One region of the Spongiibacter sp. IMCC21906 genome, then DNA from elsewhere that is predicted to be linked to it. Evidence: predicted binding sites of a transcription regulator. Region 1 holds the regulator's gene; each other region holds the start of a gene.

The links. The regulator LexA, encoded in region 1, represses DNA repair genes until DNA is damaged. The targets are predictions, from matches to a motif close to ACTGTNTNTANANACAGT.
Region 2: the regulator LexA is predicted to act here: its motif matches at 2,616-2,633, upstream of recN (DNA repair protein RecN).
Region 3: the regulator LexA is predicted to act here: its motif matches at 2,869-2,886, upstream of IMCC21906_RS11255 (YebG family protein).

What each region holds. Positions count from the first base shown of each region.
Region 1 covers NZ_CP011477.1:2,213,782-2,221,332, reverse strand. Annotated here, with positions in the region: gene topA (type I DNA topoisomerase) at 1-672, shown strand, start outside; gene IMCC21906_RS10190 (DUF6586 family protein) at 736-1,221, shown strand; gene IMCC21906_RS10185 (hypothetical protein) at 1,403-1,669, shown strand; gene IMCC21906_RS10180 (hypothetical protein) at 1,684-2,109, opposite strand; gene lexA (transcriptional repressor LexA) at 2,112-2,714, opposite strand; gene IMCC21906_RS10170 (DUF6763 family protein) at 3,059-3,379, opposite strand; gene IMCC21906_RS10165 (mechanosensitive ion channel family protein) at 3,661-4,785, shown strand; gene IMCC21906_RS10160 (S-methyl-5'-thioinosine phosphorylase) at 4,823-5,578, shown strand; gene IMCC21906_RS10155 (CsiV family protein) at 5,600-6,409, opposite strand; gene mfd (transcription-repair coupling factor) at 6,461-7,551, opposite strand, start outside.
Region 2 covers NZ_CP011477.1:3,340,377-3,347,927, reverse strand. Annotated here, with positions in the region: gene IMCC21906_RS15485 (outer membrane protein assembly factor BamE) at 1-313, opposite strand, end outside; gene fur (ferric iron uptake transcriptional regulator) at 389-805, shown strand; gene recN (DNA repair protein RecN) at 897-2,564, opposite strand; gene grpE (nucleotide exchange factor GrpE) at 2,777-3,334, shown strand; gene dnaK (molecular chaperone DnaK) at 3,454-5,376, shown strand; gene dnaJ (molecular chaperone DnaJ) at 5,563-6,696, shown strand; gene IMCC21906_RS15455 (YhjD/YihY/BrkB family envelope integrity protein) at 6,802-7,551, shown strand, end outside.
Region 3 covers NZ_CP011477.1:2,425,728-2,433,278, forward strand. Annotated here, with positions in the region: gene acnB (bifunctional aconitate hydratase 2/2-methylisocitrate dehydratase) at 1-2,195, shown strand, start outside; gene IMCC21906_RS11250 (YibL family ribosome-associated protein) at 2,314-2,670, opposite strand; gene IMCC21906_RS11255 (YebG family protein) at 2,956-3,237, shown strand; gene IMCC21906_RS11260 (IS110 family transposase) at 3,559-4,599, shown strand; gene IMCC21906_RS11265 (hypothetical protein) at 4,963-5,304, opposite strand; gene IMCC21906_RS11270 (efflux RND transporter permease subunit) at 5,679-7,551, opposite strand, start outside.

The DNA of each region.
Region 1 (7,551 bases):
GTATTACGGAGCAAGCAGCGCTGTAAGATCTGTAACACGGCAATGGAAAGCTATTTAATTGATGAAAGTCGCAAACTGCATATTTGTGGCAACAACCCGGATTGTTCGGGCTACGAAATAGAAAAAGGCAGTTTCAAAATCAAGGGTTATGAGGGGCCAACCCTTGAATGCGACAAATGTGGTGCAGAAATGCAGCTTAAGACAGGCCGGTTTGGCAAGTATTTTGGTTGTACCAGCGAAAGCTGTAAAAATACGCGAAAACTGTTGAGAAGTGGCGAAGCAGCACCACCAAAGATGGATCCGGTGGATATGCCCGAGCTGCAATGTGACAAGGTAGACGATCATTATGTGCTGAGAGATGGGGCGTCTGGATTGTTTCTTGCCGCCAGTGGCTTTCCGCGTAATCGGGAAACCCGCGCGCCAAGGGTGAAAGAAATTCTGCCCCACAAAAACGAAATCGATCCAAAGTATACTTTTTTGTTTTCTGCTCCGGCTCAAGACAATGAAGGCCGCGATACGGTGATCCGCTACAGCCGCAAGACCAAAGAGCAATATGTTCAGTCTGAGGTAGATGGCAAGCCATCTGGCTGGTCGGCATTTTATACTGGTGGCAAATGGGTGGTGAAAGAAAAGGCGACAAAAGCCAAAGCTAAGAAGTCAGCGAAATCATAGCGCTTACCCAAATCACCTGGTGCTAACCAAAATCATTGCGCTAAAAATGGCTGGGAAACGTCAATGAGAGAGTCTTATCGGGGGCAGTGTAATCTGCACCTACATTTTGCCAAGCAATTTCTCACGTCTCTGGATCAAGAGCCAGAAGCACGCTGGGGCGGCCATTATGCGAGAGCGATGGCCGATGCCGTGGTGTGGCAGTTACAACTAAGTTACCGCGCCCACCTTGCTGATATGCTAACGCAGCAACCTAAATTTCCTCAGCAGCTGCCCAAAGGGGATTATTTTGCTTGTGACTTTAAGGCCAGTGAGCTACCACCGGAATTACTTGAGCTTGCTGACAGAGAGCGTCACACGCCGTGGCTTCGGGCTATGGTCAGCGAACGATTTATAAATCATCCTGGCGCCGCAGTGACCGTCGAAGTATCTGGGTTGATTGCGAAAGACTCTCTGGCAACCCATTCGCAGGGCGCAGGGGAGTTAGAGGAATGGCTAGAAGAACTCAACAGCTTGATTGCCCGCCACCGGGCGACACTAATGGAATACTGATATGGAGGATGCTGGCTTTTAGCAAGACCATTGTTTTTCGTCGTCTGCCAGTTGCTAACAGGCTGTCGTTATAAAAAACGGCATACGATTTTAATTGACGTTGGCAGCCCCGGCCCTGCATTTGTTACACTAGCCATTACCGCGCCTGATTGAGGGGCCTCTGCGAGCAAGGAATTTTTTTGTGCTTTCATATTTAGAATTGGTGGAATTAGCAAACGGCGACATCGTTCTGCAAAAGGCAGAGGGTGATGATAAACCTTTGTTGGTTATCCAATTTTCTGATGAAACGCGTCGCAATATTCCTGGTTCTTGTTTAGAAGTCGCTAGGGCAATGGTTCAGGCTGGTTTAGAGGCTGCCGCAGTGATGGATGATGAAACTGCGCTGGAAGATAATGACGAAGAGGAAGAGCTGGCAAGTTTGGATTCCGAGTCAAAAACCCTTCATTAATCAAAATCTTAGCGTCATTTCTGCATCCTGATTATTAAGCACTCGGCGCTGCCCGCTTTGGCTGCTGCACTTAATTTCTGACGCTGCTCATCACTTAACTCATTCTCGATTAACACGGCGACAGTGTGGCTACGTCCGCTTTCTAGGGCTCTGCAGGTGATCTTGCAAAGCGTGTCCGTATTGGCCGTAACCTGCAAAATTCGTTGGCCGCGAAGACTGGCACCCGCATCTAAAAGCGGCTTGAGGGGGCGTTGAGCTACCCAGCACAGCCAGCGATCATTGGAACGTCCACTGAGCTCCAACAGCATGCCGGCAAGGAGTGATCGGGCTAAGTGGCCGTTACCTGATAAACGAATTTCGTTAAGGCTGCCATTCTCGGTTGCTATGGTGTTGGCAGGTTGGATATCTTGATAAAGCGATAATTGCTCGACTTGTTGCATGCTTAATTCCCCCGGCGCAATACGCCAACACTTAAACCTTCGATGGCAAAATCCTGTTCCCGCAAATCAACTTCAATGGGCGCATAATCGTCGTTTTCGGCAAAGAGACTGATTTGATATTTGCTCTTGTGCTGTTTGAAACGTTTAACGGTCACTTCATCGTCAATACGTGCCACAACAATTTGACCGTTTAATGCGGTATTGCAGCTATGTACTGCAAGAAGATCATTATCGAATATACCGACATTGATCATGCTGTCGCCCTGAACCCGAAGAAAGTAGTCAGCGCTTGGCGAAAATATCGAGGCAGGCATATCGCAGTAATCTTCAATGTTTTGCTCGGCTAATATCGGGTTGCCCGCCGCGACCCGGCCAACCACCGGGATACCCTGTGATTCTGGTAGCCGTATGCCTCTGGAGGCGCCCGCAATAATTTCAATTGCGCCTTTTCTGGCGAGGGCTTTTAAATGTTCTTCCGCTGCATTGGGTGAGCGAAATCCCAGCTCCTTGGCGATATCGGCCCGAGTAGGGGGGTAGCCGGTTTCATCAATATGGTCCCGGATCAGTTGCAATACTTGAGCTTGTCTTGCAGTTAACTTTTCCATATTTTCCATGTCTGGTTATCTATACAGTAACTGTGAGTATATACAGTATTTTGTGCTGTGCAAGTTTTGTGAGTTAAAAGATAATCTAAGCGAAATAGCTCACAGGGATGGGATAAAGGCTTGGGAATATATGAAGTGATGTTGTGAATATAACGACAACAGCTGCATTTGCTGATGTCTTAGCGATCATGGTCAATGCAGATCAACAAAAGGGCGTTAAGGCGGGGACAACCGACTGGTAAAAAAGGAATGTTCTATGCCTGTCAAAGGCTTGAAACATCGATTATGCAAGCTGCTGCCCGCCAGTTGCGCGGGCAGCATGGACGACGCGGAGCCGACGCAATTTAATAATCGTCGAGAATGCCGTTTATCACGTCTGTTTCAATTTCGTTTATGGGGCTGTTCCAACTCTCGGGGATGATCGTGTCATCAAGGTGCCGATAATCGTCGTCACTGAGTTCAAAGGCGTTCCGCCAATCTTCAGGCTCTTCGATATTTTCCAGGTTGAGTTGGCGCCAACTGTCTAAATCGTATTCGCAGAGTTCGCCATCAATAAGCTGGGCTTCTATTGTTGCGGAATCGTCGTCGATAGCAACGACTTCGAACGTCTGTCCCATATCCAATTCTTTATACCAATTACCGACTTGGGGTCTTATTGTTGCCATGCTGTCACCTCCGATAAGCCTTCCACAAAGCTAACATTTCAAGCTCCCCTGTCTAGTATGTATTTTTCCGAGCTGTGGAGCCGCCGCTATCTTGCTTGCCAAGAGAGTTTTGGTTTTGTTTAGCTAAGTGCATGTTATAAAAATAGAAGTTATAGCTTGCTTGCTCAATTGAATGAGGTTTTTTAGGCCAGTTTTTTATATATTGGCGGGCTTTAGAAATGATTCCGTCTATTCGGGGGCGCTATTCTATGCTTCCCAGCGAGATAAAGAGGTAAGTCGACATGCTTTTGCAGTGGTGGTCAGAGTCCCAGCCCGAGGAGTACCCGTGGTTGGGCGAGGCAATTTTAGCGGTGTTGGCAGTACTCACTATTAATTTGTTGGTGACGATTCTTTTACGCCGGTTGGCGGTGAAGTTTGAGGCAACCCACAACCTTTGGGACGATGCCTTGCTTGAGGCAAGTCGGCGTCCAATCATATTGATGATCTGGGCAGTGGGTGCAAGCTATGTATTGGCGTTGCTTGAGCGTTCCAGCGAGGCGGAGATTTTTTCGATCTTTGGTTCGGTTCGCGGCGTTGGCGTGGTGCTCATTCTCTCCTGGTTTTTGGTGTCACTAGTACGGCAAATAGAAAAGCGATTGTTGTCTGAGGATTATCGTAAATCCGATGAACCTGTAGATCAGACGACGGTGATGGCGCTTGGCAAATTGGTGCGTACTGCGGTGATTATTGTTGCGGGATTAATGGTGCTGCAAAACCTGGGTTACAGCATTTCTGGGGTGCTGGCTTTTGGCGGTATTGGCGGTATAGCGGTGGGGTTTGCCGCCAAAGATTTGTTATCTAACTTCTTTGGTGGCTTGATGATTTATCTGGACCGGCCTTTTTCCGTGGGGGAATGGGTGCGTTCGCCCGATAAGGAAATTGAAGGGACCGTAGAAAATATTGGTTGGCGCCTGACCCGGATAAGAACCTTTGATATGCGGCCTTTGTATGTGCCCAACGCCATATTTGCGCAAATTGCAGTAGAAAACCCTTCGCGAATGTTAAACCGGCGGATCTATGAAACCATTGGCCTTCGCTATCAAGATGCCGCATTGATGCCTGATATTATTTCTCGGGTCAGGTCTATGTTAGAAAATCATAGTGAAATTGATTTAGGCCGAACCCTGATCGTGAATTTTAATAAATACAACGCCTCATCCTTGGACTTTTTTATCTATACCTTTACCAAGACCCGGGATTGGGTGGAATATCACGCGATCAAGCAAGAAATTCTACTGAGGATAATGGATATTATTCATGAACAGGGTGCGGACGTCGCGTTCCCAACAACGACGGTGAAACTCGACCCGGTGCAAATTGAGCGAGACATGGCCGAGACTGCAACGCAGCCGACGACTGGACAATGAGACAGCTAGTCAGTCAGTTAGATAATGAGGAAAAGTAATGCGGCATAAAGTGGCAGTTGTTGGTGGTACAGGCTTATGTGATTGGCCGGGGCTAGAGTTTGGCAAGGCCCGTAAGATTAACACCCCTTATGGTTCTCCCAGTGCTGAACTGCAAGCGCTGAGGTATCAAGGGGTGGAGTTTTTATTTCTGCCTCGTCATGGCGGCAAGCATTCTATTCCGCCCCACAAAATAAATTATCGCGCCAACCTGTATGCCCTTCATTCACTGGGCGTCAAACAGGTGTTGGCAGTCAATGCAGTGGGCGGAATAGGCACGCGTTATGGGGCAGAGGTGATTGCCGTTCCCGATCAGATCAATGACTACACCTGGGGCAGGGAGCATACCTATTTTGATGGTGAGGATGGTCAGGTTGAACATATCGATTTCAGCTATCCCTATTCGCAGCCTTTGCGAGAGCGTTTGCTGGCGGCAGGGCTAACAGCTGAGATACCCATGGTTGATGGTGGCGTGTATGCGGCGACCCAGGGCCCGCGTTTAGAAACTGCAGCGGAGATTAGGCGGCTCGCTAAAGACGGTAATGACCTGGTAGGCATGACTGGCATGCCAGAAGCAGCGTTGGCTAGAGAGCTGGCGATGGATTACGCATCTTTGTGTTTGGTGGTGAATCCCGCGGCAGGTGAGAGCGACGAGCTGATTACCATGGACGATATTACTTTGGTGCTGAATACGGGTATGGAAAAAGTGAAAACGATTTTGGCCGGTGCGATCTGTGCACTGGCCAAAATGGATTGATTAATACGTTTATTTTAAGGTTTACGGACTGATTTGGGTTTGCGCATCCACTGGGGGGAGGTCATCGACGTTGGTGATCATAACCAATACGCCAAACAGTGGGTGATCCAGAAAATGCACTTCATTGCTGCGGAGCCGGCGAAGCTGATCCATTACCACAATTCGGGCGATGGGCGTATTACTGGCGCCGTAACGCTGCTTTTCCTGAAGTTGCGGATTTTGTTCTACAAACTGCTGGTAATCGTCTTGATACTCGCTGCTGTCTTCGGGGCGAGCGGTTAGGGTATCAAAATCTGGCTCGGTCTCTTCTTGGCCGCTGAAACGGTAGGGTTGTCTGGGCAGGTAGAAGTCGCCTTTACCATCGCCAAAACGGCTAAACCAGAGATTGGTGTCCAGGTATAAATAACGTTCTACCGCCACTTTGACGTAACCTTCCAGCTCGTAGTGCTCGCCTTGACGGTCACCGCCTTCAATTAAAATAGCAGGGGCACTACGTCGATTCTTCAGTGTTTGCCGCCAGCTACCTTGAAACAGGGTGCGATAACGGGATGACAAACGCATGGACTTGAGGACGTCGGCAAACTCTGGTGAGGGCGCGTCAACTCGGGTCAATGTGTTATTTTTGCCACCACTGCCAGGCAGTTGCACCCAGTTATTGGGATAGCGCAGGCGCAGGTTATCAGGCCAGCTTTCAGAAAAGGCGGCGTTTGAGTTGTTGTTGGCAAACACGATCAGGTCTATCTGGAATTCTCGATCCGCCGCCAAGCTTGATAGCGAAATGCTTGAGAGCAGCAGGGCACCCAGCAGGTATTTTAAAGATGGTTTGCGCATAGTGATCGGAACCCCGGCATTTTGGCTGGCATTACTATCGCAGGTATCACCCTACGGTTCCAGCATCTCCAATAATTGTTCTATGTATTCAAAGCGTTGCGCTGCTTCTTCAAGCTCAGCTTTGCATTTTAATGCCGTGGCACCATCAAATTGATAGGCGCCGGGCGCCGATTGAACCAGCTGTACCAGTTTTAGCGGGTCCACCTCGGTATGAGCCGAAAACTCGATTCGCCCGCCGCGAGCAGAAAACTCCAGTTTACTGATCCCCAGTGCGCCAGCTCGTTGGCGGAGTTCGGAAGCCCGGAACAGATTTTTGATTTGATCGGGCAGCAGGCCAAAGCGATCAATCATTTCTATCTGCAACTCTCTAAGCTCGTCAGCGTTGGCGGCGCTGGCAATACGTTTATACATCATTAAGCGGCTTTGTACGTCGGGCAGGTAGTCGTCGGGGATCAGTGCGGGTAGCCGCAAATTAATGTCGACATTGTCTTCGCTGCTGTTTTCAAGATCGATGGTTTTGCCGGACTTAATGGCGTTAACCGCCCGATCCAGCATATCCATATACATGGTAAAGCCAATGGAATGAATCTGTCCGCTTTGTTCATCGCCCAGCAGCTCACCTGCGCCGCGAATCTCCATATCGTGTGTCGCGAGGGTAAAGCCTGCGCCCAAGTCATCGGCTTCACTGATGGCGGTTAAGCGTTTTTGGGCATCTCCGGTAAGCTGTTTAATTGGCGGGGTGAGTAAGTAGGCATAGGCTTGGTGATGGGAGCGACCCACCCGGCCCCGCAGTTGATGCAACTGAGCCAGGCCAAATTTATCGGCCCGCTCAATAATAATGGTGTTGGCATTGGGTACGTCGATACCGGTTTCAATAATGGTGGAGCACAGCAATACATTGTGACGGCGGTGATAGAAATCACTCATCACCTGCTCCAGCTCCCGCTCCCGCATTTGACCATGACCGATGCCGATACGAATGTCGGGTAAGACTTCTTGCAAATCGCGGGCGGCTTTTTCTATCGTTTTTACCTCATTGTGGAGGTAATAAACCTGACCACCCCGCAGCACTTCTCGGAGAATAGCTTCTTTTATCAGCGCATCGTCACGCTCGCGAACAAAGGTTTTTACCGACAGTCGAC
Region 2 (7,551 bases), 1.1 Mb from region 1:
CGTTGGTATCAAAGCGGGCGACCCGGTCATTCTCAAAGAATACGCTGAGTTGATTGCGGTCCACTTTGCCTTCTCGCTCGTCAAGGGTATACAAATAGTCCCAACGGTTTGGCGAGAACGTGTCGCGAATTAACGGTGTTCCCAGTACGTATTCAACTTGGCTGCGGCTCATGCCAACTTCCAGTTGTGACACCATTTCACCAGTAATAATGTTGCCTTGGTCAATGGCCAGTTTATACGCGCCGGGAAACTCAAAGGAGCTACAAGCGCCAAGAGTTATCAATAGGCTTGTTATGGCAAAACGTCTTAGCATTTCTTCAGGGTTCCAATCACGTGCAGAGGCGTGGATAATAGCGCATTCTCAATCTCAACGCGAAGGTCAGTCTACATGTCACTAGAAAATCAGGAGCTACGTAAAGCCGGTTTAAAGGTGACACTGCCTCGGGTCAAGATTTTGCAGTTGCTTGAGCAAGCTGAGACCGAGACTCAGCACTTTAGTGCCGAGGATGTTTATCGGGCTTTGATGGAGTCGGGTGAAGATGTTGGTTTGGCCACGGTCTATCGTGTGTTAACTCAATTTGAAGCCGCGGGACTGGTGGTGCGCCACAATTTTGAAGCGGGGCATTCGGTTTTTGAGTTGGCAAAAGGCGAACATCACGATCATATTGTTTGCATGGAAACCGGTACAGTCGTTGAGTTTTATGACGAAGTTATTGAGCGGCGACAGAAGGAGCTGGTAAAAGAGCATGGCTTTGAGCTGGTTGATCACAGTCTGGTTCTCTATGTGCGCCCCAAGGCAAAGTAAGCTCTCCGCAAAATTTTCTGTTTAATATTGCTGTTATTGTTGAAGGCCGCAGTCAATGCGGCTTTTCTTTGGCTGTATCGGGTGCCTGTTGTTAGTGTTGGGTACCCAGCATTTCTTTGGCATGGGCCAGGGTGTTTTCGGTAATGGCAATACCACCGAGCATTCTGGCTATTTCCTCGATTTTTTCATCACTGCTCAAGTGACTAAGCTCAGTGCGCAGCTTTTTGCTGTCCCCCACTTTTTGTACGCGAATATGGTGGTCGCCCTGACTGGCAACCTGGGCTTGGTGCGTTACGCATAAAACTTGGCTGCGGGTGCCTAGGGTGTTCAGTAGCTGGCCGACGACTTCTGCCGTGGCGCCGCCGATACCGACATCTACTTCGTCAAAAACCACGGTAGGGACGGCGGCAACTTGAGCGGTCACCACTTGGATGGCCAGGCTGATTCGAGACAATTCGCCACCAGAGGCAATTTTGTTGAGAGGCCCTTTGGGTGCGCCGGGGTTCGTGCTCAGCAGAATTTCGACTTCTTCTTGGCCGTAGGGGTGGGCTTGGTCTTTCTCTAAGGTGGATAACGCTAGCTCCAACTGGCAGTGCTTCATGGCCAGTGCAGAAAGCTGTTTTTCAACTTCTTTTTTCATTTTGGCAGCGCCTTTGGCGCGTTTGTCGCTGAGAGCTGATGCCGTCTTCTGGTAGTCGCGTAAGGCTTGGTCTCGCTGTTTGCGCAGCTGATCGAGTTTTTCATCGCTGGCGTCGAGTCCGTCGAGCTGCTCGCTGAGGTTTTGCTGTAGCGCGATCAGTTCTTCAGGCTGGATTTTGTGTTTGCGGGCGGTTTGGTAAATGCTGTCCAGTCGTTCTTCGACTTCTTGTAGTCGGCCGGGGTCGACTTCGGTGGCATCAATAACCTGTTGCAGCTCCCTTGCCGCTTCTTCAATTTGAATTTTTGCGGTTTCCAGTAATTGCGAAGCGTTGGCTTGTGCGGGGTGTTGATAATCGCCGCTTTGCAGTGATGACAAGGCTTGGTGTATGACTCCCAGTGCATTGACCTCGCCTTCTTTACACAGCGCCAAGCTGTGGTGGTTGGCGCTGAGAATTTGCTCGGCATTGGCCAGCTGCTGTTGGAGGGATTCCAGTTCTTCAACTTCGCCGGTGTGCAGTCCCAGCCGCTCAAGCTCGTCGAGCTGGTAGCGTAGCAGTTGTTCTTGGGCGTGGTGCTCGGCCTGCTGGTTTTCTAGTTTGTCCAGGGTTTTGCTGACGCTCTGGTATTCAAGATAATGTTGATGCGCGCTGTCGCAGAGCTGGCTTGATTGGGAAAAGGCATCCAGCAAGCGGCGTTGATAAGGTTTTTTTAGCAGCGATTGGTGGGCGTGTTGGCTGTGAATGTCGATGAGCCGGCCGCCCAATTCTCGCATGTCTTGCAGGGTGCTTGGCTGGCCATTAATGAAGCCTCGGGAGCGTCCCTCGCTGGTGATGACTCGGCGCAGCAGGCAGTCGTCGCCGCTGATCAGCTCGCGTTGTTCTAGCCACTGCTTCGCAGCTGGAATGTTGCTGATATCAAAGGTGGCGTGAATATCTGCCCGATCTGCCCCAGTGCGGACAATACTGCTATCTGCCCGGTCACCCAGCGCCAGGCCCAGGGCATCGAGCATAATCGACTTACCTGCGCCGGTTTCGCCGGTCAGTACAGTCATACCTTTGTTTAGTTCAATTTCTAACCGCTCGGTAATAGCGTAGTTACTGATGCTCAGATGGGTCAGCATATGGCGCAACCTGAATAGTGGTGATGGGTTAATCATTGCGTTTGGTACTTGTCTGTATATTTGTACAGTATTTTTATGCCTGTCGACAAGTCCTTCGTCCGGCTTCAATGAAAATTATCTGCGCTTGCCTTGAAAAGAAGAGGGTTAACCCCATATTTCAATCATCGCGGCACTATCGCCGCTATTTTTTTGCCCTTAATGGAGAATGTAGCGTGGCTGAGGAGCAAGACAAAAACCCAATTGAAGACGAAGCTCAACTTGAGCCAGAGGCCCCGGAAGAGGCCGTGGAATCCAACGAAGAGTTGAGCCTTGAGGCGCAGCTGGAGGCCGCTAAACAAGAAGCGGCAGACGCGAAAGAGCAGGCGCTGCGCGCCGCTGCTGAAGCGCAAAATGCTCGGCGTCGGGCAGAGAAAGATGCCGAAAATGCCAAGAAGTTTGCCCTTGAGAAATTTGCCGGTGACATGCTGACGGTGGTGGATAACTTGGATCGAGCGCTTTCATCTGCGGATCGGAGCAATGACGACCTAAAGCCGATGCTGGAAGGGGTTGATCTGACCTTAAAGGGATTAACCGATGCGTTGGCAAAACATAATGTTGAGGCGGTTGACCCGACTGGCGAGCCTTTTAATCCTGAATATCACCAAGCGATGGCAATGGTGCCCAGCCCTGATGCTGAGCCCAATACTGTTATCGAAGTGATGCAGAAAGGTTACACCCTCAATGGTCGCTTGCTGAGAGCGGCGATGGTGGTGGTGGCTAAGGCCCCCTAAAGCAGATTTTTTTGAATTAGCGGCCCGATCAGACTTGAAGTTTGGCGAAACGGGCCAATATCTAGCAACAAGACAGTTTTTACGCCGACAGCGGCGAATGAGAAAAGCGGAGAACGAACATGGCTAAAATCATTGGTATTGACTTAGGAACGACCAATTCCTGTGTTGCCGTGATGGACGGTGACAAGGTTAAGGTTATCGAGAATGCAGAAGGTACTCGGACGACGCCTTCTATTGTTGCTTACACAGATGACAACGAAATTCTGGTTGGTCAAAGCGCCAAGCGCCAGGCAGTGACTAACCCTAACAACACGCTGTATGCGGTTAAGCGCCTGATTGGCCGCCGCTTTGAAGACGATGTTGTTCAAAAAGATATCAAAATGGTGCCTTATGGCATCTGCAAAGCGGACAACGGCGATGCGTGGGTTGAAGTGAAGGGCGAGAAAATGGCCCCCCCGCAGATTTCAGCTGAAGTGCTGAAGAAAATGAAGAAAACCGCTGAAGACTATCTGGGTGAGAAAGTTACCGAGGCCGTTATCACTGTGCCTGCTTACTTTAATGACTCTCAGCGTCAGGCGACGAAAGATGCTGGCCGTATTGCGGGTCTGGAAGTAAAGCGCATCATTAACGAGCCCACCGCTGCAGCCTTGGCTTACGGCATGGACAAGGCCAAAGGTGATCGCACGGTTGCGGTATATGACTTGGGTGGTGGTACCTTCGATATTTCTATTATTGAAATTGCCGAAGTGGATGGCGAGCACCAGTTTGAAGTGCTGTCGACCAACGGTGACACCTTCCTAGGTGGTGAAGACTTTGATATGCGCCTGATTGATTATCTGGCGGAAGAGTTTAAGAAAGAAAACGGTATCGACCTGAAAGGCGATTCCTTGGCAGTGCAGCGTCTGAAAGAAGCGGCTGAGAAGGCTAAGATCGAGTTGTCTTCCAGTCAGCAAACTGAGGTGAACCTGCCTTATATTACGGCCGATGCGACGGGCCCTAAACACTTGGTGGTGAAGTTGAGCCGCGCCAAGCTGGAATCGCTTGTTGAGGAGCTGGTTAAGCGTTCACTCGAGCCGATGAAGGTAGCCTTGAAAGACGCCAATTTGTCTGCCAGCGAAATTGATGAAGTGATTTTGGTGGGTGGTCAGACCCGGATGCCAATGGTGCAAGCCAAGGTTTCTGAGTTCTTTGGCAAAGAGCCTCGTAAAGATGTTAACCCCGATGAAGCGGTTGCCATGGGTGCGGCTCTGCAGGGTGCGGTATTGTCTGGCGATGTAAAAGACGTATTGCTGTTGGACGTGACGCCACTGACCTTGGGTATTGAAACCATGGGCGGCGTGGCAACGCCGCTGATTGAGAAAAACACCACGATTCCTACCAAGAAATCTCAGGTGTTTTCAACGGCAGAAGACAACCAGACTGCGGTGACCATTCACGTTGTTCAGGGTGAGCGCAAGCAGGCGTCAGCGAATAAGTCACTGGGTCGTTTTGACCTGGCAGATATTCCACCTTCGCCACGGGGCTTGCCACAAATTGAAGTGACCTTCGATATCGACGCCAACGGCATCTTGCATGTGTCGGCCAAAGACAAGGCAACTGGCAAAGAGCAGTCTATTCGCATCACCGCATCCAGTGGTTTGGATGAGGGCGAAATCGAGAAGATGGTTCGTGATGCCGAAGCGAATGCTGAAGCGGATAAACAGTTTGAAGCATTGGTTACCGCACGAAACACAGCCGAAGGCTTGGCAAATGCGACGCGTAAAACCTTGGAAGAGGCAGGGGATAAAGCCTCTGACGACGAGAAGGCGGCTATTGAGTCAGCGCTGACCGAAGTGGACGAAGCCATTAAAGGTGACGACGTTGAAGCCATCGATGCGGCAACCAAAAAGCTGACGGAAGCTTCTGGTGGCTTGGCAGAGAAGATGTATGCCGAGCAGGCCGCTCAAGCGCAAGGTGCTGAGTCTGACGCTGAGCCCAAAGACGCGAGTGATGACGTCGTAGATGCTGAGTTTGAAGAAGTAAAAGACGACGACAAGAAGTAAGCGATGGTGCGGAGCCTTTGCTCCGCAAAGCGCGACACCGAACGGGAGATGGGCGAGGCTGATTAATCGGTTTATGTCTTCTCCCGTTCTGTTCGTTTGAATAGCCATGATCTTTTGGCAGGTTTAAATCAACACGGGGCACATAGGGACGCTGGATTTATTGGCCTTCCCTAGGCAATTAGAAATATGTCAAAGCGCGATTATTATGAAATTCTGGGCGTAGCTCGGGACTCCGACGAAAAAGATATTAAAAAAGCGTATCGCCGTATCGCGATGAAGAATCATCCGGATCGCAACCCGGATGATCCCAAAGCGATCGATATCTTTAAAGAAGCTACCGAGGCCTATGAGGTCTTGTCGGATAAAGAGAAGCGTGGCGCCTACGACCGTTTTGGTCACGAGGGTGTTGGCGGCGGTGCCGGTGGTTTTGGCGGCGGCGGTGCTGGTGCAGGTGGCTTTAGCGATATTTTTGGTGACGTGTTTGGTGATATTTTTGGCGGCGGTGGCGGTGGTCGCCAGCGCGGTCCGCAGCGTGGTTCGGATTTGCGTTACACGCTGGACATCGATCTTGAGCAGGCGGTTAAGGGTACGACGGCAAAAATTCGCATACCGACCCTGGTAAGTTGCGAGCCTTGCGATGGCAGTGGCGCTAAAAAAGGCAGCACGCCTCTTACCTGCGGTACCTGTAATGGCATGGGCCAAGTACGCATGCAGCAAGGCTTTTTTGCGGTGCAGCAGGCCTGTCCAACGTGCCGTGGTACGGGCAAGGTTATTTCTGATCCCTGCAGTAGTTGTGGCGGCGAGGGCCGAGTAGAAGAAACTAAAACCCTGTCGGTGAAAGTGCCGCCGGGTGTTGATACTGGCGACCGTATTCGCTTGAGTGGCGAGGGTGAGGCCAGTCCTGACGGCGGCCCGGCGGGGGATTTGTATGTGCAGATGTCTGTGCGCCCCCATGCTATTTTTCAGCGTGATGGCAAAAACCTGTTTTGCGAAGTCCCCATTGGCTTTGCCGATGCGGCCTTGGGTGGTGAGTTAGATGTGCCAACCCTCGACGGTCGAGTGAAGTTGAAGATTCCCGCAGAAACCCAGACTGGGCGCTCTTTCCGTTTGCGTGGCAAAGGTATTGCGCCGGTACGTGGCGGCAGTACAGGTGACTTGATTTGCAAGGTCACCATTGAAACGCCGGTGTCGTTAAATAAGCGTCAAAAAGAACTGATCAAAGAGCTACAGGACAGCCTGGAGGGTGATAGCAAACAGTCGCCGCGTTCTAAAAGTTGGTTTGACGGTGTAAAAAGTTTTTTTGATGATATGAAGTTATAAAACGCTGCAATGTGAGGGGGGAGGCGCTTCGGTCCATTCCCCCTCGACTTCCCCCACTTTTTTCTCCATCCTTTGCGTCAACAGGCAGCCAGTGGACGACTTTGAATGGATAAAACTTTAAATCGCTTCGTGGCCAACTATCTCTGGTTGGACGAGCACGACCAAAAGCCTTTCTGGCATCGACAGCTTTTTAATGTGGCCCGCTACATTTATGTTGTGCTGGATGATCTTGCCAAGGGCGAGCTAACGCTGCGGGCAATGAGCCTGGTGTACACCACGCTATTGTCGCTGGTGCCGCTGATGGCGGTGAGCTTTTCTGTTCTAAAAGCCTTTGGCATGCACAATAAACAGCTTGAGCCTATCATGCTGCAGTTTTTGGCGCCGATGGGAGAACAGGGCATTGAGATTACCGAAAAAATTATCGGCTTTATCGATAATGTAAAAATCGGTGTGCTCGGTGCTTTTGGTATTGCTCTGTTGTTTTATACCGCGATCTCGCTTATCCAGAAAATCGAAGCCACCTTCAATTATATTTGGCGGCTGGACCATCATCGCAGTATCGGTCGACGCTTTGCCGACTACGGCAGTGTGATGTTAATTGGCCCGTTGATGGTCTTCTCGGCACTGGGGCTGTCGGCCAAGATTTTAAGTGGTGATGTTGCTCGCGCCCTCAGTGATCATGTGCCTTTTGTGACTGAGCTGCTGGAGTTTCTGGCGGCGGCAACGCCCTATGTGATGATCATTGCCGCCTTTACCTTCTTTTATATGTTTATCCCCAATACCCGAGTCAAGTTAAAAGCGGGCTTGATTGCTGGCGTGGTGTCCGGGATTTTGTTTCAAAGTCTGGGTTGGGGG
Region 3 (7,551 bases), 210 kb from region 1:
CCGTCATGCAAAGCTGGGCAGACGCAGAGTGGTTCACTAACCGTGCTGAAGTGCCTGAAAGCATTGTAAAAACGGTTTTCAAAGTGACCGGCGAAACCAACACCGACGACCTCTCTCCTGCCCCAGATGCCTGGTCGCGTCCCGATATTCCGCTGCACGCCCTGGCTATGTACAAAATGGAGCGTGACGGCATTACGCCAGACGAGCAAGGCCAAATCGGTCCGCTCAAGCAGATTGAGGAACTGCAAAAGAAAGGTCACCCCATCGCCATGGTTGGCGACGTAGTCGGCACCGGTTCTTCACGTAAATCTGCCACCAACTCTGTATTGTGGTTCTTTGGCGACGATATTCCCGGTGTACCGAACAAGCGTGGCGGCGGTGTCTGCATTGGCGGTAAAGTTGCCCCCATTTTCTACAACACCATGGAAGATGCTGGCGCATTGGTTTTTGAAGCCGACGTCGACAACCTCAACATGGGTGATGTGATCGAAATTCGTCCTTATGACGGTGTGATCAAAAACCACGAAACTGGCGATACCTTAAGCACTTTTGAGCTGAAGTCTCAGGTCCTGTTGGACGAAGTGCGTGCGGGTGGCCGTATCAACCTGATCATTGGTCGCGGCTTGACGACTAAAGCTCGCGAATCTTTGGGACTGCCTCCGTCAGAGCTGTTCCGTCAGCCTTCTCAACCCATTGATACCGGCAAAGGCTTCACGCTGGCGCAAAAAATGGTTGGCCGCGCCTGTGGTCTGCCAGAAGGCCAAGGCGTGCGCGCTGGCACCTACTGCGAACCCCAAATGACCACCGTGGGCAGCCAGGACACCACCGGTCCCATGACCCGTGACGAGCTGAAAGATCTGGCTTGCTTGGGCTTCTCTGCCGACCTGACCATGCAGTCGTTCTGTCACACGGCGGCTTACCCCAAGCCCGTTGATATCGACACTCAGCACAAGCTGCCTGACTTCATCATGACCCGTGGCGGCGTTTCACTGCGTCCCGGCGACGGCATCATCCACAGCTGGCTGAACCGTATGTTGCTGCCTGACACAGTCGGCACCGGCGGTGACTCCCACACCCGCTTCCCCATGGGTATCTCCTTCCCTGCGGGTTCTGGCCTGGTGGCATTCGCCGCTGCCACCGGCGTTATGCCGCTGGATATGCCAGAGTCGGTATTGGTGCGCTTTAAAGGCGAAATGCAGCCCGGCATCACCCTGCGGGACCTGGTTCACGCCATTCCTTATCAAGCCATCAAAGACGGTCACCTGACGGTTGCCAAAAAAGGCAAGAAGAACATCTTCTCTGGCCGCATCCTGGAAATCGAAGGTCTGGAAGGTCTGACTGTAGAGCAAGCCTTTGAACTGTCTGATGCCTCTGCCGAGCGTTCTGCGGCAGGTTGTACTATTAAACAAGGTATTGAGGAAATCTCTGAGTACCTGCGTTCTAACATCACGCTGTTGCGTTGGATGGTTAGCGAAGGCTACGGCGATCCACGTACCCTTGAGCGTCGCGCCAAGAAAATGGAAGAGTGGTTGGCTAAGCCAGAACTGCTGGAAGCTGATACCGATGCTGAATACGCTGCGGTTATCGAGATCGATCTGGACACACTGACAGAACCTGTTGTCTGCTGCCCTAACGACCCAGACGATGCCAGATTGCTGTCTGAAGTGGCTGGCGACAAAGTCGACGAAGTATTTATCGGTAGCTGCATGACCAACATCGGTCACTTCCGCGCTGCAGGTAAATTGCTAGACGCCTACAAAGGCAGCTTGTCTACTCGTTTGTGGTTGTCACCACCAACCAAGATGGACCAGCACACGCTGATGGAAGAAGGTTACTACAACATCTTTGGCGCAGCCGGTGCCCGCATGGAAATGCCCGGTTGTTCATTGTGCATGGGTAACCAGGCACGGGTTGCCGACGGTGCCACCGTACTGTCTACCTCAACCCGTAACTTCCCCAACCGTCTGGGCACAGGCGCCAATGTCTACCTGACCTCTGCCGAACTGGCTGCGGTTGGCGCAATTGTTGGCAAACTGCCTACCCCAGCTGAGTACCTGGAATACTGTAAAGATCTGAAGAGCATGTCCGGTGAAATTTACCGCTACATGAACTTCGATCAAATCGAGTCATTCCAGAAAGGCGCTGAAGAAGGCGCTAAAATTGCGGCGGTAGAAATTACCGAAGTGGCGATGTAAGCAGCTGTTTTGCAGTGAATCTCAAAGCCGCCTTCGGGCGGCTTTTTTGTGTGCATCTAAAATTGAAGCGGACCTTAATTTTGGAGCAATTGATCTAAAACGACGTTAAAAGCAGCGCTTAAAACTCAACCGGCGCGTAACCCGTCACCTCAGTCAGCCCCATCTCTTTACCCAGTGCAGTCAGCGGGTGCACAACAACCAGACCTTTGACCGACTTCTTAAATTTACCCATATCGGCCTGCTCAAGCTTGGTCAGACTACGGCTAAACTTCATCGCTTTTAAGCTAGCACCCTCGTCGGCATTACGCTGAGAGCGCATCCCCTTAATACTACCGATCTGACGCTGCAACTTGCTAATATCCCGGCTGAACTTGCGCATCAAAGGTACATTACCCGTCTGCTCAACATCCGCCAGTTTTCGCCGCAGCAAATCCAACTTATTATTCAAAGTTTGTAACTCTTTGCTCGTACTCATACTGGCTCCCAAAGATAATATTCAGGCGAGCAGATTCTATGCAGCCTGCACGCGCAATTGCCGCGCAGTATACCAAGCCCTCCCGCCTAGCACCGGACTCAATTGTATTTACTAATGCGACATTTCATTCACCGCCAACATTAAAACCCCAAAGACATTTCTGCAGGGGCTAGTCATTGAGCGTTATAGACGCTAAAGTATGTATATTCATCCAGTAGTTTTGTTAAATCGCTACTGACTGAAAACGCGATATACCCAAATTCATTGCCGCAAAGAGGTGAATCTATGGCCGTGGTAGCCAAGTGGATGTGTGACAGGGACAACAGCATGTTTGACAGTAAAAAAGACGCCGACGCCTACGACAAAATGCTGGAACTGGGCGAGCAATTCAGCGAATTGCTACATCGTCATATTCCCGGTGTAGACGAAGCTAAAGCCGAAGAATTCGGTATTTTTCTGGCCCGCAATAAAGACCTGCTCGCCCAAGCCTGCAAAGGCAAACCCGAAGTGCTAAACGAACTGATCAGCGATGATGACAAAGTTCATCAGCTCGCGAAAGAAGCGTAAGTCACTCGCCGCAGATAGATCAGTATGCCGGTAAGCGCCCTCGTTTACCGGCATACTCTCTTCCACTTCCACATAAGCTCCCCCCGTTTTCCAAAACAGTTATTCGTAGAACCTAAACTGCCTTGAGGGAACGCCGCCAATCGCTGTACCGAGCCGCGTGAAAGCCATTAGGGTTAGGTCTTAACTCTTTCCTCCACGTTTTAAATGTTATAGCAAAGGAAAAAGGCAAGACCTAATGGAATGGTCCGCCCCACTCCAAATACGGCTTCGAATGAGCCATGATGTGCGTGCGAACATACATCAAATAGAGCGGAGCAGACCATGAGTAATCATAACCTAAAAAATGACGTCGCAGTGCTAGGTATCGATTTGGCCAAGCAAAGTTTTCAACTTCACGGTGTCAATTGTCACGGCGTCACCGTACTAAAAAAGAAGCTGGCTAGAAAGAATCTTGCCAGCTTTATAGTCCAACTCCCAGTTTGTATTATTGGCATTGAAGCCTGTAGTGGCGCAAATTATTGGGTGCGCGTATTGGAGAAGCTTGGCCATACCGTTCGTATGATTGCCCCTCAATTTGTAAAGCCTTTTGTCAAATCCAACAAAAATGACGCCGCTGATGCCGAGGCGATATGCGAAGCTGTTCAGCGCCCCTCAATGCGCTTTGTTCCTGCAAAAAGTATTGAGCAGCAAGACATTCAAAGCCTGCATCGAATTCGAAGTCAGGTGGTTGCCAGAAGAACTGCACAAGCCAACCAAATTCGGGGCTTGCTAATGGAGTACGGCCTGACCATTCCACAAGGGATTTCATACATTAGAAAATCGATACCCCTGATATTGGAAGATGCCGGTAACGAATTAACGGCAATGTTTCGAGAGCTATTAACCGATCTTTACGATGAAATGGTTCATCTGGATCGGCGTATTAAAACACTGGAAACCAAGCTTGAATCGCTTTGTACACAAAAGGAAGATTGTCAGCGCCTGCTGAGCATTCCTGGCGTAGGACTACTGAGCGCAACGGCAATGGTAGCTGCCATTGGCGACATTAGCGCCTTTAAAAATGGGCGTGAATTGGCGGCATGGCTAGGATTAGTTCCCCGACAACATTCCACCGGAGGTAAGCCTACCTTGCTAGGAATTAGTAAACGCGGCGATACCTATTTGCGAACACTGCTCATCCACGGCGGGCGTACGGTGGCGAGAGTGGCGAACAAGCATCAAGACAAGCGCAGTGCATGGGTGATGCAGTTAGAAGAGCGGCGAGGGAAAAATATCTCGGCCGTTGCGGTCGCCAATAAAAATGCACGAGTGGCCTGGGCATTGCTCAGCAATAAATCGACCTACCAAGCCAGCGCGGCATAATGTAAGGAATTTAACAGCAAACTGTTATCAACGAGTTGCGTAGATAAAGTTTAAGTGATGGCAAAAAAGGTAACACCTGCATATCAGTAAGTCTGCTGGGGTCTCGGGCTCATTAGAAGCCGAAGACTTGATGAGACAGATATGCGCGAATTCCATCAGGGCCAGAGGTTTTAATGACCTCACCCCAAAGGCCGGATATATGGAAGCAACCTTTTACCATAACGAGAAAATTATCTTGCAATACGGGGCGGACCATATATGACTCCGATCACGATCTTCCGATAGAGCTTTAACGCCGCAGTTTGGGGTGCCGGAGCGCCAGCGGAACGGAGGCTGTAGCCGCAGGCGACAACACCACATTGATTATGTGTTTTTGGCACTAACTTTAATTCCGTTGAAACGCCAAACCCAATAAACATGGGGGCTTAGCATGAGAACTACCAAAAATCCTGAATAGGTGAAAAACGCCAACACACCCAACGCAACGGCATAGATTACGGCCTTAAAGCGAAATACTGCCCATATTTCTAGAAGTACTGTCAAATAACATATGCCAATCGGGATCATTGCTGCAATCACTGCTACCTTTAGCGAGATGCTACTTTGTACTTCAGCCGCATAGGTATTGAGCGGGTATGCCAGCATCAGCTGTAAGATTAAAACCGCAGTAATAAGCCAATAATATTGCACTCCGCTTATTCTCAATGCTTTCCCCCTAAAACACATAACATTTGTATATGATGCACTCCCGGTTTGCCCGGTGACGATCACCACAGAAACTAACACAACGTATTGAATGTATATTGAAATAATGGGAATTGGTACTGAGCTACGTTTCGACAAAGCGTGCAGGCACGCATGTATTGTTGGCGGGGTTTCATATGTCTTGCCTCACGTTCCTTGGCTGATCTTAAAATCCTGGGCTGGAAAAACGAACACGCGACTCCCACAAACCGAGCATAAATCCTGGCAAGGAGAAAATATACCGTTATCCGCCACAAACTAGGTTGCTGTGTCGCGGCTGGGTATATCGGCTAATTAAGACTATCCACCCAGCTTTTGGATGGAGAAGTCAACAACTACTGCTTTGCGGTCATCGCCGCTGAGTTTCGTCGATGTTCTTGCATTAATTGCAGTACATAGGGGCGTCGTAACACTAAAAACGCTGCGGGTACAAAATACAGCGACAGTAAGGTGGTTAATACGGTGCCCCCTGCTAACACAATGGCAAAGGGTGGCCAAAAGCCCCCCACTGAAAAAATCAGCGGAATTAACCCCGCCACTGTGGTTAAGGTTGTGGAGCCAATATGCCGAGTTAAGGCACTCACGGTATCAATAATATTCTGTTTGTCTCCCGCCATGGCCAGACTGGAATGCCGCAACTCGGTTAAAATGACGATGGCCGCATTCACCGCCAAACCAATCAGGCCCATCAAGCCAACAACAGCCGTAAAACCAGAGGGATAACCACTGGTCCACAAGCTAAACAAGCCTAAGCCCGCCGCCTGAAATGCCACCACAAATACCAGTGCCGACAAACGAAATGAATTAAAAGACATCAACACTGTGACCAGCATCAGTACCCCGATAATGCCAAGGCTGCCAACGAGTTTGCCGACGGCTTCATTGCGGGCTTCCGAGTCGCCACCAATCTCCAGTTCATAAGCAACCGGCAAGTGGAAGGCGCCATTTTCTAATTTTGTTTTTAGCCGCTCTAATACCAAGGCGGGCAAAACCCCGTCGCGAACATGCACATCAATGGTATTGACCCGGCGACCGTCACGACGGCTGATCACCGCCTGAGCGGGTTTTATTTCCATTTCTGCCAGTGCTGACAATGGTCTGGGGCCGGTTTCCAGCGCCAAGGGCATCGACATCAGTAAATCGACACTGGCGTCTTTCAGGCCCTTGCCCGACACCCGTACCGGCAATTGTTCGGAGCCTTCCAACAGACTCCCGCTATACACCCCGTCAATGCTCGCCGACAGAATGCCTGACAAATCCTTGAGTTTAAGACCGCTGCGCTGGGACGCGGCCTCATCAATTTTGAGCCATACCTTAGGGACCGACTCTCCCATTGAGGTGCGCACATGCAGCACATCTTCGGTGTTCAACGCCAGCAAGCGGATTTCATTACCCAAATGTTTAAGCTGGGCTAAATTGCTGCCGTATAAACGCAGCTCCACCGGCGCATTGACCGGCGGCCCCTGCTCCAAGCGCCGAACCAATATTTGATAGCCAGGAAATTGCTGATTTAAATCTTGTTGAAGATAGCCAACCAGTTTATTCGCCGCTTTAAAATCACGGGCGGTGATCATTGCTTGGGCGTATTGGGGAGAACCGTCTTTGTTATCTCTGAGGTTGTAATAAAATGGCGGCGCATTGCGGCCAACAAACCAGTTCAGGGCCACAATATCGTCAAGCTGGCGGATATGATCACTGATGTCTCGGGTTGCCGCCAAGGTATTGTGAATACTGCTACCGGCAGGCAAATAGACTTCTAAATTAATCATGTCTCGATCAGCGGGCGGAAAAAACTGCTCCTTCAAGGTTGAGCTTAAAAAGAAGCCGCTTATCGGTAACAGAAAAATAATAACCATGCTGCGGCGAGGCCATTGCAACACCCAAGCAAGACTGCGACGAAATAGCGCATCCCCTTTGGGAAAGGCTAAACCGTTATTTTGTTCTTTAGACAACCAACGTCCGGCAATAGGTGCCACCAGAAACAGCGAGATTAACCACGATCCGGCCAATGAAAAAATCACCGCCAGGGCAATCGGGCCAATAAACTCACCCGATGGCCCTGGCATTAAAGCCAAGGGCATAAAGGTCAGCACGGTGGTAAGAGTAGAACCAAGCAGGGGCACCCAAAGATGCTTGAGTGTTCTTCCCGCCGCCGCACTGGCAGAAAACCCCTCCAACCGATAGCGGCGAACGGTATCAGCGACCACA